2 regions of the Neobacillus sp. NRS-1170 genome follow, and region 2 is predicted to be linked to the other one. Evidence: riboswitches for the same ligand, from Rfam matches in the RefSeq annotation. Region 2 holds a riboswitch; the other holds the start of a gene.
What was found. A riboswitch is a leader RNA that binds a small molecule or an ion and turns the genes downstream of it on or off. The one in region 2 is predicted to bind ZMP and ZTP.
Positions count from the first base shown of each region.

Region 1: it holds a riboswitch for ZMP and ZTP, as region 2 does, so the genes downstream of both, ACIFOT_RS20700 (bifunctional 5,10-methylenetetrahydrofolate dehydrogenase/5,10-methenyltetrahydrofolate cyclohydrolase) here and ACIFOT_RS19070 (phosphoglycerate dehydrogenase) in region 2, are expected to answer to the same signal.

Region 1 is NZ_JBITPF010000049.1:11,201-17,929, reverse strand. It holds gene ACIFOT_RS20705 (N-acetylmuramoyl-L-alanine amidase family protein) at 1-306, shown strand, start outside; gene ACIFOT_RS20700 (bifunctional 5,10-methylenetetrahydrofolate dehydrogenase/5,10-methenyltetrahydrofolate cyclohydrolase) at 911-1,750, opposite strand; ZMP/ZTP riboswitch at 1,824-1,907, opposite strand; gene ACIFOT_RS20695 (Spo0E family sporulation regulatory protein-aspartic acid phosphatase) at 1,975-2,235, opposite strand; gene ACIFOT_RS20690 (hypothetical protein) at 2,498-2,749, shown strand; gene ACIFOT_RS20685 (hypothetical protein) at 2,794-3,084, opposite strand; gene ACIFOT_RS20680 (DUF3231 family protein) at 3,403-3,942, shown strand; gene ACIFOT_RS20675 (DUF3231 family protein) at 4,131-5,138, shown strand; gene ACIFOT_RS20670 (molybdopterin molybdotransferase MoeA) at 5,583-6,729, shown strand, end outside.
Region 2 is NZ_JBITPF010000041.1:47,832-54,560, forward strand. It holds gene ACIFOT_RS19045 (copper resistance protein CopC) at 1-483, shown strand, start outside; gene ACIFOT_RS19050 (YcnI family protein) at 500-1,132, shown strand; gene ACIFOT_RS19055 (hypothetical protein) at 1,190-2,113, opposite strand; gene ACIFOT_RS19060 (LytR family transcriptional regulator) at 2,255-3,196, opposite strand; gene ACIFOT_RS19065 (DMT family transporter) at 3,529-4,443, shown strand; ZMP/ZTP riboswitch at 4,702-4,780, shown strand; gene ACIFOT_RS19070 (phosphoglycerate dehydrogenase) at 4,849-6,048, shown strand; gene cyoE (heme o synthase) at 6,190-6,729, shown strand, end outside.

The sequences.
Region 1 (6,729 bases), on a different contig from region 2:
GGTTTTTCGGTTCTCACGCCGGCGAAAAGCAGTCCATATACGAAAGCTATTTTCGAGGATAGTTTAAAAGCATCCCAATTTATTATAGATGAAACCAGTAAAAATGCAGCCGTAAAAGTAAATGGGATTTCTTATAGGGGAGATATGACGGGCTTTAACTGGTCTAAGGTTCCATGTACTCTTGTGGAAATAGGCTTTATGACTAACCCAACTGAAGAAAAAAATCTATCAGACACCGTCTACCTAACGAAATTACTTACGAATGTAGCAGATGGAATTTCGGATTATGCAAACTATAAAGAATAGGGTAGAACAATGAAGGGAACGTATATCGGGCAGCGATACACCCTCAGCAAAGAAATGTGATAGTAGGAAATGGGCTTCTTTTTAATGGAGAAATCGACAACCTTTTCACCGTATTACATGGAAGAAGCCCATAGGAGATAGGCTTTAAGTATTCTTTAATCAAACGTTTGTGTAGGAAAAGAAGATAAATAGTAGAATCAAGTAGGTTGGAACGAATCTAATCATTCCCTGGGGAATATTGTCGATTTATCTGACAGATCCCTATCGTTTTTTCTACAAAAAAATTTATTGACTAGATTATGGCTAATTTCCTTGATTGAAACAAAGCCATAGATTTAACGAGGACACGGGAATCATTTAATAAAGAAAACTTTCCACTACTGCAGTATGTTAAGACTTTATTAAGAATAATGAGCTATCCTTAGGACAAGCTTTTTCAAGACCCCCTTTTATAAATATTACTGGACGCCCTCAATGATTGTTTCGAACAGTCTTGAGGGCAATTTTTTTTGTGTAAAAAAACAAAGAATACCAAGGGGACGGTTCTCACGGTTTTTTGAACCATGAGAACCGTAGTCTTACAAGAATAGCTTCCTATTTGTCTTTAAAACATATATTTCTCAGCAGAATCAACAGTGTGTTTCAGCAACATGGCAATGGTAACAGGGCCTACACCACCGGGCACAGGTGTTATGGCACCTGCAGCCTGATAACAACTCTCATAATCTATATCTCCAATATTTCCTTTGTTATATCCCGCATCTAGGACAACGGAGCCCTCCTTTATCCAACTTCCTTGAATAAATTGGGGCTTACCAACGGCAGCAACCACAATATCTGCTAGTTTTAAAATATCAGGTAAATTAGCCGTTTTAGAATGACAAGTTGTAACCGTAGCATTTTCGTTAAGAAGCAACGCAGAAACAGGCTTACCTAGGATTGGGCTTCTACCAACAACAACGGCATGTTTACCTTCGAGTGAAATCTTGTAATATTTTATAATTTCCATAATGGCTGCTGGAGTACATGATGGATAATTTCCAAATCCCAATGCAGTCTGACCGTACCCAGCACTTGTAACACCATCTACATCTTTGCGAATATCGATTGCTTCGAAAGCCATTCGTTCATCAATCTGCGGTGGAACTGGATGTTGTAAAAGGATACCATGTACAGTTGGATCTTCGTTTAATTCTCTAATTGTTTCTAATAATTCGTTTGTCGTTGTTTCTTCAGGTAAATGTACACGAATAGAATTTATACCTAATTTTTTACAAGCATTCCCCTTCATTCTTACGTATGTTTCTGAGGAAGGATTATTACCAACTAAAATCGTGGCAAGGCATGGTGTGATTCCATTGTTTTTTAATGATTCAATTCGTCCTTTTAATTGATCCTTTATATTTTGAGCTACAACATTTCCATCCAAAATGATTTTCTCCATATTTTCGCCTCCAGGAATGATAATAAAAAAGAGATAAGGACAATATCCTTATCTCTAAAAAGGATAATCCCCTTATCTCTGCCCAGACGACCCGACAATTCCAATCACAGCTTCCTTGTGGTCTTTTCCACGGATGTCGTCAGTTACTGTGACTGCTTCATTTATAACAAAAAGATAACATATAAAAGAAAAATGTCAAGAAGACCAAGTGGAAGTTGGTGTTTTCAATTAATAAAAAAATATCTGTATTGAATCGATAAAATTCTATGTAGTTGTTTAATAAGAATAGAGGGAAGGTCAACGTAATGATTTATTGATTTAGTATGTTTAGCGTCCAATAATAACCTATTATAATCGTTCAGTAGTTTGTCTAGTTCTTGGCTGCAATAGATCGTTTCTTCATTTTGAAGTCCTTTTGTCATTCCTAAATGAATCATTTCGGCCTTTTTCTCATTAATTGCCTCTTCAAAGTGCTCCAGTCTCATTGCAGATATCACCTCGTAAATTTCAGTAAACTTTTAGTAAAGTAATCTTTATTGAGATGAATTATAGCATTCTTTACCTAATATGGAATAGATTCGATAAAACAAGATAAAAGGAGACAAAAATAGACGAAGAGTGTAGGTTTTCGACACGTGACATGGGGACGGTTCTTCTGGTTTTAACTAACCTCATCAGAAACCATGAGAACCGTACCTGTTGTGTTAAAACGAACATGCGTTCTATAATAGAGCAAGGGGTGATATTATGGAGTTCCTTCTGGATGTTAACTTAACGATCGATGGTTCAGGTGTTTCTTCTAGTGGATATTTTTATGCACGGAATAAAAGCGAAATTCCAAAGGTAGCCTATCAATTTATACAAGACAAAAAATGGGAAAGCGGATTTCGTAAAACGGTCATTAAAAAAGTGATTGTGAACGGGTCAGAAGATATCACTCAGGTAGTAAAAGAAATAGAAAGCCGGCCAATTCCTACATTGGATGATATCTATTGGTAAAAGCCAATCAATAGGGAAGCTCCTTGGGGACGGTTCTCCTGGACTCAACCTGCCATGGGAACCGTCCCTGTGGTCTCCAGCCAATCCCAGTCTGGGTCTATGCCATCAATAAATCCATAGGATATATGCCTTTTCGTGCCGGTTGCAGCGATCTTTTCTGAATAGTATTTCATGAATTTGTTGTTCACGATTCCATAAAAGTAAGCAATCGGCTTTTTAACAAGTTTGGTCAATTTTATTTTTCGAATAAGCTGCTTAAAGGCCTGAATGGAGATGTCCAGGATGTCATCGGTGTCATTCGCACAGTCAAAGCGAAAGGCAGCGATTTGTACCATATGCCAGTATTCTTCACAGCAAGGCGGAAGCATACGGACCGCGTGACCAATACGTCCTCTACTTTGCCCCAGTCAAAGACCGCCAAAACTGCGGCCTTCAAGTGGGCGATTTAAAAATTAACTTAAGATAAAATGGGAAGCTGTCTCAAAGTTTTTGAGTCAGTTTTTTTGGTTAATGTATCGATGTTATGCGAATTAATTTAGGCTAAAATTTACTAAGTGTACAAAATTTCTGAAATGCTGGTGGCACCCCTCTGAATAAAAAAATTTTTCCGTACAAACAATATGTATTATAGTACCAGTTCTGGAGGGTTTCGCATGGTAAATATTTTGGAAACTGTCATTGATGCAATGAAATCACTTACAGTTCAAGACGAAGACCAACCACTTCATGTGGGAGAAGTGATGTCATGCTGGATTTACTTAGCAGGACTTGAATTGGCTAAAACAACTGTTCAAGCAGGTATAAATACCACAACAGATGAAGAACTAAAAGCAATACTTGAAGAAGATATGAAATTAGGAACCAGTCAAAGAAAACAACTCCATGATTTCATGATTAAGGAAGGAATTCCGCTGCCTTCTGCCCCTGAAGATATGCCAAAATCAGACTCTAATAGTATCCCCCCAGGAGTTAAATTAACGGATGATGTGATAGCAAACGAATTATCATTAAAAATCTTAAGTTTAATTATGCGTGCAGCTGGTGCTGCCTCTGAATCGATTCGTACAGATGTTGGTTTATTATTTATTCAGTTTCAAACAGAAAAATTTGCCTTCGCTACTAGATTAAAACATTTAATGCGTAAACGCGGATGGATTAAAGTACCGCCATTTTACACTCCGCCTGGTTCCTAACTGCTATTAACTAAAACGATCGGGTGCTTTACTTCAACAGGAGTAAAGCATTTTTCTTATTCATGTAATGTAGAGGATAGTTAAATTTTAAGCGAGAGGAGAGTATGAACAACTCCCTTTCTTTTTTTGCATTATCTGCCATATTTACAGGAATAATAAAAGAAAATATGTGATGGGATTGAATATTAATGGTTGAACACTTACCCAAAATAACATCTTCTGAACTTTCGATGTTGTGGAGTACCTATATTGGTGACACCATGTCTATTTGTGTTCTAAAACATTTTTTACAAACATGCGAAGATCAGGACATTAAACCCATTCTTAAACTTGCTCTTAGCTATTCTTATGACCATGTGGCTCAAATATCGGATCTATTTACAAAAGAAGATATTCCACTCCCAATTGGATTTGGGGAACAAGATGTTAACTTGCAAGCTAAGAAACTTTTTTCGGATGTTACTTACATGCGTTACTTGCATCATATGGGGAGAACGGGATTGAATTCATATAGCTTGGCCAAGTCCGTCTCTGCTCGTAAAGACATTCGTAACTTGTTCAAACAGTTTTCAAACCAAACAGAAACGTTGTATGACCGTAATACAGAACTGATGCAGGAAAAAGGGCTCTTTATCCGATCTCCGTATATAAGTTATCCTGATAAAGTGGAGTTTGTTACAGATAAAAAATTCCTTGGTGGATTAGTAGGTCATCGACGGCCGCTCCTTGCAATGGAAATAGCCCATTTAGGGGTTAATATCGAGGTCGCAAATGTGGCGAAAACAATCCTATTAGGATTTAGTCAAGTCGCTCAATCCAAAAAAATTAGTGATTACTTTAAAGATGGATATGAATTAGGAAAGAAAATGGTTGAAGATTTTATGATAAAACTAAAAGAAGATGATAATTCTTATCCCTCCACATGGGATTCCACTGTTACAAGCAGCACAGAGGCACCATTTTCAGATAAATTAATGTTATTCCATACGAATGCCCAAAGTGCTATTGGTCTTGGGGATTTTGGACTTGCCATTGCCGCCTCACTGCGAAAAGATTTAACGGTCAATTATGAAGGGTACATCCTTAGGATCGGGGCTTATGCAGAGGAAGGGGCAAGAATCTTAATTGAACATGGATGGTTTGAAAAACCTCCCCAATCCATTGACCGGGAATCACTTAGAAACCAAAATAAATAATGAATAGGGAAAGAATTCAAGAATAAAAGAAATGATCGCAGCGGCGGTTATTTTTTTTGTTTGACTAACGAGGCAGGATAGTGGAGAAAAAAAATGAATATCATTTCTCAATAAAATTGTACGGATAGTAAACGCTAGTATTTTTGTACCTAGCGTTTTTTTTGTTGATTTTATAAACATAAAGGAAGAGTATTGAAGTATAAAGAGTGGTGAGTATTCCAGCTCCAACAGCCATAAAAAAGATTGTAGCAAGTTTTTTCTTCAATCCAAAAAACATGAGATGGCTCCCTTATCTTATTTATTACCAAACTTTGGATATTTATGTATATTAAAGAAATATTGTTCAATTATTGCTTGTTATAATTTGTTATAATCAAATAAATCTAATCATAATATTCTGGGTGTTTTAGTAATTTACTCCATTTAGAAAAGGAAGAATTGATCATGGTAGAAATAAGAACCCCCATTCAAGTTGGAGAAGCAGTTGAAAAAGTTATGAAATTTGCTCGTTTTGGAGAAGTGGAAGAAGTGAAGCTTGAGCAAGCTTTTGGACGGTACTTAAGCGAAGATTTAATAGCAGACCATGATGTACCTCATTTTAATCGTTCTGGCTATGATGGTTTTGCGATTTGTTCAAAAGATTCACAAACAGCAAACAGTCACGATCCTGTTGTTTTTGAGGTCATTGAAGAAATCGGTGCTGGTCATGTTGTAACGAAAGAAGTGAAACCGTTTCAAGCAGTCCGTATTATGACAGGTGCACAAATGCCAGATCTCTGTGATACTGTTGTCTTACTTGAGTCAACAAAGGAATTTGAGAAAGACGGAAAAAAATACATGTCCATAGAAAGATCTTTTCAAACGGGTGACAATGTATCATTTAAAGGTGAAGATGTAAAAAAAGGAAATGTATTAGTACCGAAAGGCACATATATTAACCCTGGTGTTCAAGCGTTACTTGCAACATTTGGTTATCATCAAGTTAAAGTTGTTAAAAAACCCCGTATTGGCATTTATGCAACAGGAACTGAACTGTTAGATGTCCATGAAGAACTTGAACCTGGGAGAATTCGGAATAGTAATGCCCATATGGTGCATGCACAAATTGAACGTGTTGGTGCTATTCCTCATTACTTTGGAAAGTTAGCCGATAATTTCGAAGACTGCTATAAAGCTATTTCAAATGCAATTAACCAAGTAGATATATTGATCACAACAGGTGGAGTATCGGTTGGTGACTTCGATTTTTTACCTGGCATTTATGAGAAGCTGGGAGCACGTGTATTATTTAACAAAATTGCTATGCGGCCAGGAAGTGTCACGACCGTTGCCGAATTGAACGGTAAATTGTTGTTTGGTCTTTCAGGGAATCCTTCAGCTTGTTATGTGGGGTTTGAGCTTTTTGTAAGACCCATAATTAAAACCTTATTTGGCTCAAAAAAGCCTCATTTAAAAAAAGCAAAAGCAATTTTACAAGCAGATGTTGCAACTTCAAATTCATTTACTCGTTTTGTTCGAAGTTATCTGTCTTATAGCGATATGGGGTTACAAGTCGTACCAAGTGGATTTGATAAATCAAGTATGGTTTCAA
Region 2 (6,729 bases):
GTGCTGTTTGCGGGGGTTAATTTTTTAAAAGGAAAGCGTAATAATGAAAAAGGAATATCACGTTCGTTATGGGGGGAAATGTCAGCAGGAATCATTGTTCTGGTTCTGTCTGTGATCCTGACGAATCTGCCGACTGCGATGGCGTCGCCTGGGCCTGTGAAGGAAACGAATAAAGTTAAAGGCAGCAGCATCACGTTTGCGGCGACTCCGAATGTGATTGGAAAAAACACTTTCGAAGTTTCCTTGAAAGACCGAAACGGCCGACCGATTAAGGCGGTTGAGCAGATCACGCTGACGTTTACATCTCTTGAGATGAAGATGGGGGACGATACGATTCGTTTATTAAAGATCAAGGATGGCAAATACGGCTCAAAAGGGTTGAATTTCAATATGTCGGGCCGCTGGAACGTCCGTGTCCACGTCCTGACCAAGGATTTAGAAACAATGGATACTGATTTTAAGGTTCTTGTAGGGAGCCAATAGAAGAGGAGATATGAGGATGAAACATATTTTAAAAGCATTTTTACCAACAGTTTTGGGGTTATTCTTATTTACGAGTGTCGCAAGTGCGCACGTGACCGTCGTTCCAAAAACATCAACAACAGGTGCCTGGGAAACGTATACGGTGAAGGTTCCGGTTGAAAAGGAAGTTGCCACGACAAAGGTTACCATTAAGGCGCCAGCCGGAATTGAAATTAAGTCGTACCAGCCGGTTCCTGGCTGGAAGTATTCCGATGAAAAAGATGAAAAGGGCATTGTAAAGTCATTCACGTTTGAAGCAACAGGAGAAGGGATTTTGCCAGGCCAATTCCAATCCTTCACATTTGTAGGGAAAAACCCTGACAATGCCGGTAAGGCTGCTTGGGATGCTTTTCAATATTATAAAGATGGCAGTGTTGTAGAATGGACAGGTGACGAAGGATCGGATTCCCCTCATTCGATTACGGATATCGTGGCGGGTGCGGCAGAGGCCGATCATCATGATGTAAAAACGGAAGAGCCGAAAAAAGAAGAGGTTAAAGCAGCAGACGATAAGGAAGACTCAGATTCTAATTCACTTCCGTTGATTTTATCGATTGTTTCAGTGGTATTATCATTGGGCGCGCTTGTGGTAGCGGCTCGTAAAAAATAAATGGTTTAAAAAATGACCTATTCAGAAGTTGAATAGGTCATTTTTTTTGAAGAGGTCTTACTCAGCTGAATATTCAGGTCCCCATAAGATCCATAGTTCTGTTTCATCTGCATAAATGTAGATAGAGTCATTATAGAATTCACTAGTTTCACTTGCTTGAGCTTGTAAAACGTAATCATTTAACTGTTCTTCAGTTGCCGGTACTCCTAAAGCAAGAGCAGCTTTTTTCAATAACTCTCCATATGCAGAATCACCATTTACGTACCCATCAGCAAAAACCAACGCGATGTTTTCTTCACCATGGTATAGATAGTACGCTTCAGTTTCTGCGTCATATTCAACTGTTACGCCGTATGGAGCAGCCACTTCATTCAATTTATTTAATGTTGGGTTAGCTTGTACAACAGCTCCGTCAGCACCAATTTGTTTGCCTTCAATCGTTGTATTGGCTGCCATAATTCCAGTGTTGTAGAAAAAATATGTTTTTCCGTTAATGTTATTCCAGCCAAGCGCCATTTTACCGGAAGTAGGATTTAGGTAGTACCACTTGCCGCCTGATTGAAGCCAGCCTGTTTTCATTGCTCCATTTGCATTCATATAATACCAGTCAGAACCAGACTTCACCCAGCCAGTCTTCATGGCACCTGATGCATCAAAGAAATACCATTGAGTGGAAACCTTAACCCAGCCCGTTTTCATAACGCCGCTGGCATCAAAATAATACCATTTGCCGCTGACTGAAACCCAGCCCGTTTTCATGTAGCCATTTGAATCAAAGTAATACCACTTGTTGTTCAGTGAAAGCCAGCCTTTTTGCAAAGCTCCTTTTGCATTGTAGTATGTCCAGTAAGAACCTTTCTTTACCCACTGATTATGGTACTGAACAGCAGTGGTTCCGCTTGTTGCTGCGAAGGATGATACTGGTGAAGAAAGCAATGTAAGTCCAGCTACTAATGTTACAGCTTTTAATGTTTTTTTCAATGTAGTGCCCCCTATTTATCTGATTCTAGAGTATTTTACTATTAAAATATCAATCTAGTAAATTAATTTTTTAACCGTTTTTTAATTTTTTTAATCTAATTTTAATTTTTGGAAATAAAAAAGCTGATTGGATTCCTCCAATCAGCTTTCGCTATTCCCTGATAATTCTAATTGTGTCCTCAATTCGTTACGAACGCGCTGCTTTTCTTCTGTTGAAACCAATCCATAATAGATATGATTAATCATTTTTCCTTGCTCTTTTAATTCCATTTGTTGAATCGAAGTTCCTACATGCTTATAGCCGTGTTGGATCGCAACCATTTGGTCAAAAGTAAGGTTCGTTTTTACATTTTTGCCAAGGACGGTAAAGATATCGGAAAACTTGGTTAAGCTTGAAAGGCTAGCACCTTCTTTAACGATTCCTTCGATGATCTGACGCTGTCTTGATTGACGGCCAAAGTCACCTCTCGGGTCTTCATGTCGCATTCTTGTATAGCTTAAAGATTCTTTGCCGTTTAGCGTTAATTCGCCTTTAGCAAAGTGAATGCCATCTTGTGTAAAATCAAGGTCATTTTGGACCGTTACGCCGCCAACGGCATCGACCATTTCCGTGAAGCCCTCCATATTGACTTGAATGTAATAGTCAATTGGAATATCAAGAAAGTTTTCAACGGTATCCATCGCCATAGGAACTCCTCCAAAAGCGTAGGCGTGGTTAATCTTGTCTTCTTTCCCCTTGCCGACAATCTCGGTCCTTGTATCACGCGGAATGCTAAGCATTTTCACGGAATTGTTATTAGGGTTGACGGTTAACACAATCATCGTATCGGAGCGGCCTTTGTCCCCTTCGCGCTCGTCCACACCAAGCATTAAAACTGAAAATGGATCCTTGGCCTTCACTTCGACTGGCTTTTCCCGTTTTTTAGATTGTGTTCGTTCAATCGGCTGATGCATCGTTTCAACCGCGTTATTTAAAGATTTATATACAGTGTACCCGTATGCTCCTCCGCCTAGTAACATAATGGCAAGGATGGCACTGGTCACTTTCATCCATTTTTTGCTTTTCCTTTTTTGAGATCTCATGAAAAAACCTCCTAAAAACTTACAAAGTTTATTGCAATTGCTATTTAGTTTAGCAAAATTATTGCATAAGTGATAGGTTAAAAATATGGAAATAGTAAAGTAGTACATTTTTGGACTAACTAAATAGAAACATATGAGAAGGACCATTTCATTGCCCGAAAAGCCAAAAAGCGAGCAGCCGAGGTAAATGAAAAGCCGTTTCATTGCCCGAAAGACAAAAAAACGATCGTCCAAGGTAAATGAACTTGAAATCCCGACAATTCAAACTATTGTAACTATTCTTCTCGCGTGATAATCTTGAGGTTGTATATACTTGATTGAGGTGAGAAGAATTGAACACCAAAGCATTTACCATGGCATCCATCACTGTCATCATTTGGGGCTCGACGTTTGCAGCGATTCGGGTAGGATTGCAAGGGGGCTATTCATCCGGCCATTTAATCCTCAGCCGCTATCTTATTGCATCGGCCCTTTTCGCTATTTATGCTTTATGGCCGGGGACAAAATTCAGGCTGCCGAAAAAAGAGGATTTGCTGCGCTTATTAGTTCTTGGCTGGGTCGGCATCAGCATTTATCATATTGGGGTTACGTTCGGGGAACAAACCGTATCAGCAGCGACGGCAGGTATGTTGGTGTCGTCTGCACCCATTTTTACCGCTCTTATTTCGGTATTTATTTTAAAAGAGCGCATGGGTTTGTTTGGCTGGATTGGATTAGCTCTAGGCTTTATTGGGATCGGACTGATTACAATGGCAACAGCAGGTTCGTCACTTCAAATATCGAAGGGCTCCTATTTAGTGCTTATGGCCGCTGTAGCAACGTCGGTGTTGTTTGCTTATCAAAAACCACTATTGAAACGGTATACCTCGATGGAATTAACAGCTTATTTTACATGGGCAGGAACGCTGCCATTTTTTATTTTTTTCCCGGGTCTGTTTGACGATATCAAACATGCGACAATGGAGGCCAATCTATCTGCGCTTTATATTGGGATTTTTCCGACAGCTATTGGTTACGTCACATGGGCAATTGCGCTTGGGGCAGGAAAGGCTGGTGCCGTTACGAGCATGTTATATATTGAACCGGTAGTTGCTATATTGGTTGCGGGAATCTGGTTGAATGAATGGCCAACTCTGCTTTCGATTAATGGCGGTGCGATTGCGATTGCTGGTGTCATTGTTGTTAATTTGCTGGGCTCGAAGCGTAAATCGGTTGTCGAAAAGCAGCAAAAGGTAGAAATAACATAACGTGGTAAGTGGGGGCAGAGTGCCCGCTGCGGTTCCAATAAGAGGTTGCCGGTCACTGTAGGTAACTAAGATTCCCTGCTAGCCCATGGATTTTTCTCCTTTTATATCCAGCCGGACGCCCATAAAGCGGGGATGGTTTCTTCCCACAATGAACTCTTTAAAAAGCGGAATAAGGCCTTAGTGAAACAATTGATAAAAGAACAAAAAATTTTAGGGTTGAAAGTTGAGTGACAATTTGGTAAATTAAAATAAATGAAAAAGGCTATGTGTAACTGGCGAAACACGGATCACCGTGAGGGAGCACATAGTGTCGCAGCCGTTCGCCTGGGCAGAGGTAAGGGATATTATCCCTTGCCTCTTTCTGTTTTCTAGGAAACCACCACAAGCGAAAAGGGGAGAATAAGGATGAACACAACAACTTTAGAAAAGGTTAAAACGATTAAAACGCTTAATAATATTGCAGAAAGCGGGCTTAAGGTTTTTCAAAAGGGTCAATTTGCTATCGACAATGACTGTGAAAACCCAGATGCTATTTTGGTTCGAAGCTTTAACATGCATACATTAGAAATCGGTGACAAGGTCAAAGCCATTGCCCGTGCAGGAGCGGGTGTCAATAATATTCCGGTTACTCAATGTACGGACCAAGGAATCGTTGTCTTTAATACCCCTGGTGCGAATGCGAACGCAGTAAAAGAAATGGTGCTGACCTCTTTGATGGCTTCATCCCGTAACCTTTTTGCCGGAATTGCCTGGACTAAGACGTTGGAAGGCGAGGGCGCGCAAATTCCAAAGCTTGTCGAAGCAGGTAAGAAGCAATTCGTTGGAAAAGAAATTAAGGGAAAAACGCTTGGGGTCATTGGCCTGGGTGCGATCGGAGCGCTTGTTGCGAATGATGCGCTTGATTTAGATATGGATGTGATTGGGTTTGACCCGTTTATTTCTGTTGATACAGCATGGAACTTGTCCCGCAATGTTCAAAGAGCGATGACGATTGAGCAATTGTTTGCTGAGTCTGATTATATTACGGTTCACGTCCCGTTAACGGATGATACAAGAGAAATGTTTAATAAAGCTACTTTTAGCCTTTTGAAGCCTGGTGTTCATATATTGAATTTCTCACGCGGAGAGCTTGTGAATGAAACCGATATGGCAGCTGCCTTGGAAAGCGGCGTGGTTGGCAAGTATATCACCGATTTCCCGAATGAAAATGTGCTAAAAATGAAAAATGCCGTGCCTATTCCTCATCTGGGTGCTTCTACTCAAGAATCGGAGGAAAACTGTGCGATTATGGCGGCGCGTCAGGTGAAGGACTTTCTTGAAACAGGAAACATCAAAAACTCAGTCAACTTTCCAAACGCTTCCCTGCCGTATACCGGAAAGCGCCGGGTCGCAGCTTTCCATCATAACGTTCCTAATATGGTTGGCCAGATTACCTCAGCAATCTCAAGCTATCAATTGAACATTGCTGACATGGTTAACAGAAGCAGAGGGGATTATGCCTATACCATCATCGATATTGATAACAAAGTAAACGGCGATATCATTCCTAGCTTGGAAGAAAAAATTAAGCAGATTGAAGGTATTGTTAACGTTCGGGTTATATAGCTTAGAAAGGCACCTATAAATTTAGGTGCCTTTTCATATGGGGAAAACAACACCAGAGTGATGTAAATCATATATCAGTTTTTGGATGTATGGTTTAATGGAATCAAACTACAAAAAATTTAGGAGGATGGTGGGAAATCGATGAGCCGGGATGGATTGCCATATCAAATACAGAGGACATCATTATCGTGTGCTGGAAAACCAACCAGTCTGATTAAAGATTTAAAAGCACTTTTTAAAGCAAGTGTGTTAATTGCCAACGTATTGCCTGTTTTCTCCGGATTTTGGTTAGCGTTATATTTTACGGATTCATCCTTAACCAATTATTGGGGGGATTTTTTACTAACGATGATTGGAAGTACGTTGGTGATGGCCGGAGCCCTTGTCCTTAATAACTGGTACGATGTTGATATCGATTCCGTCATGGACAGGACGAAACATCGGCCAACGGTAACTGGGAATATTTCCTTAAAAGTTGTCTTAACCATGGGAATTTCTTTTACGATTTTGGGTTTCACGTTGTTGCTTTTTACCACGATTGAAGCAGCTATTTATGCTTTTGTCGGTTGGTTCACGTATGTATTTTTGTATACGATGTGGTCGAAACGGAGATATACCTTTAATACGATTATCGGAAGTGTCTCGGGTGCGGTTTCTCCTTTAATTGGCTGGACAGCGATA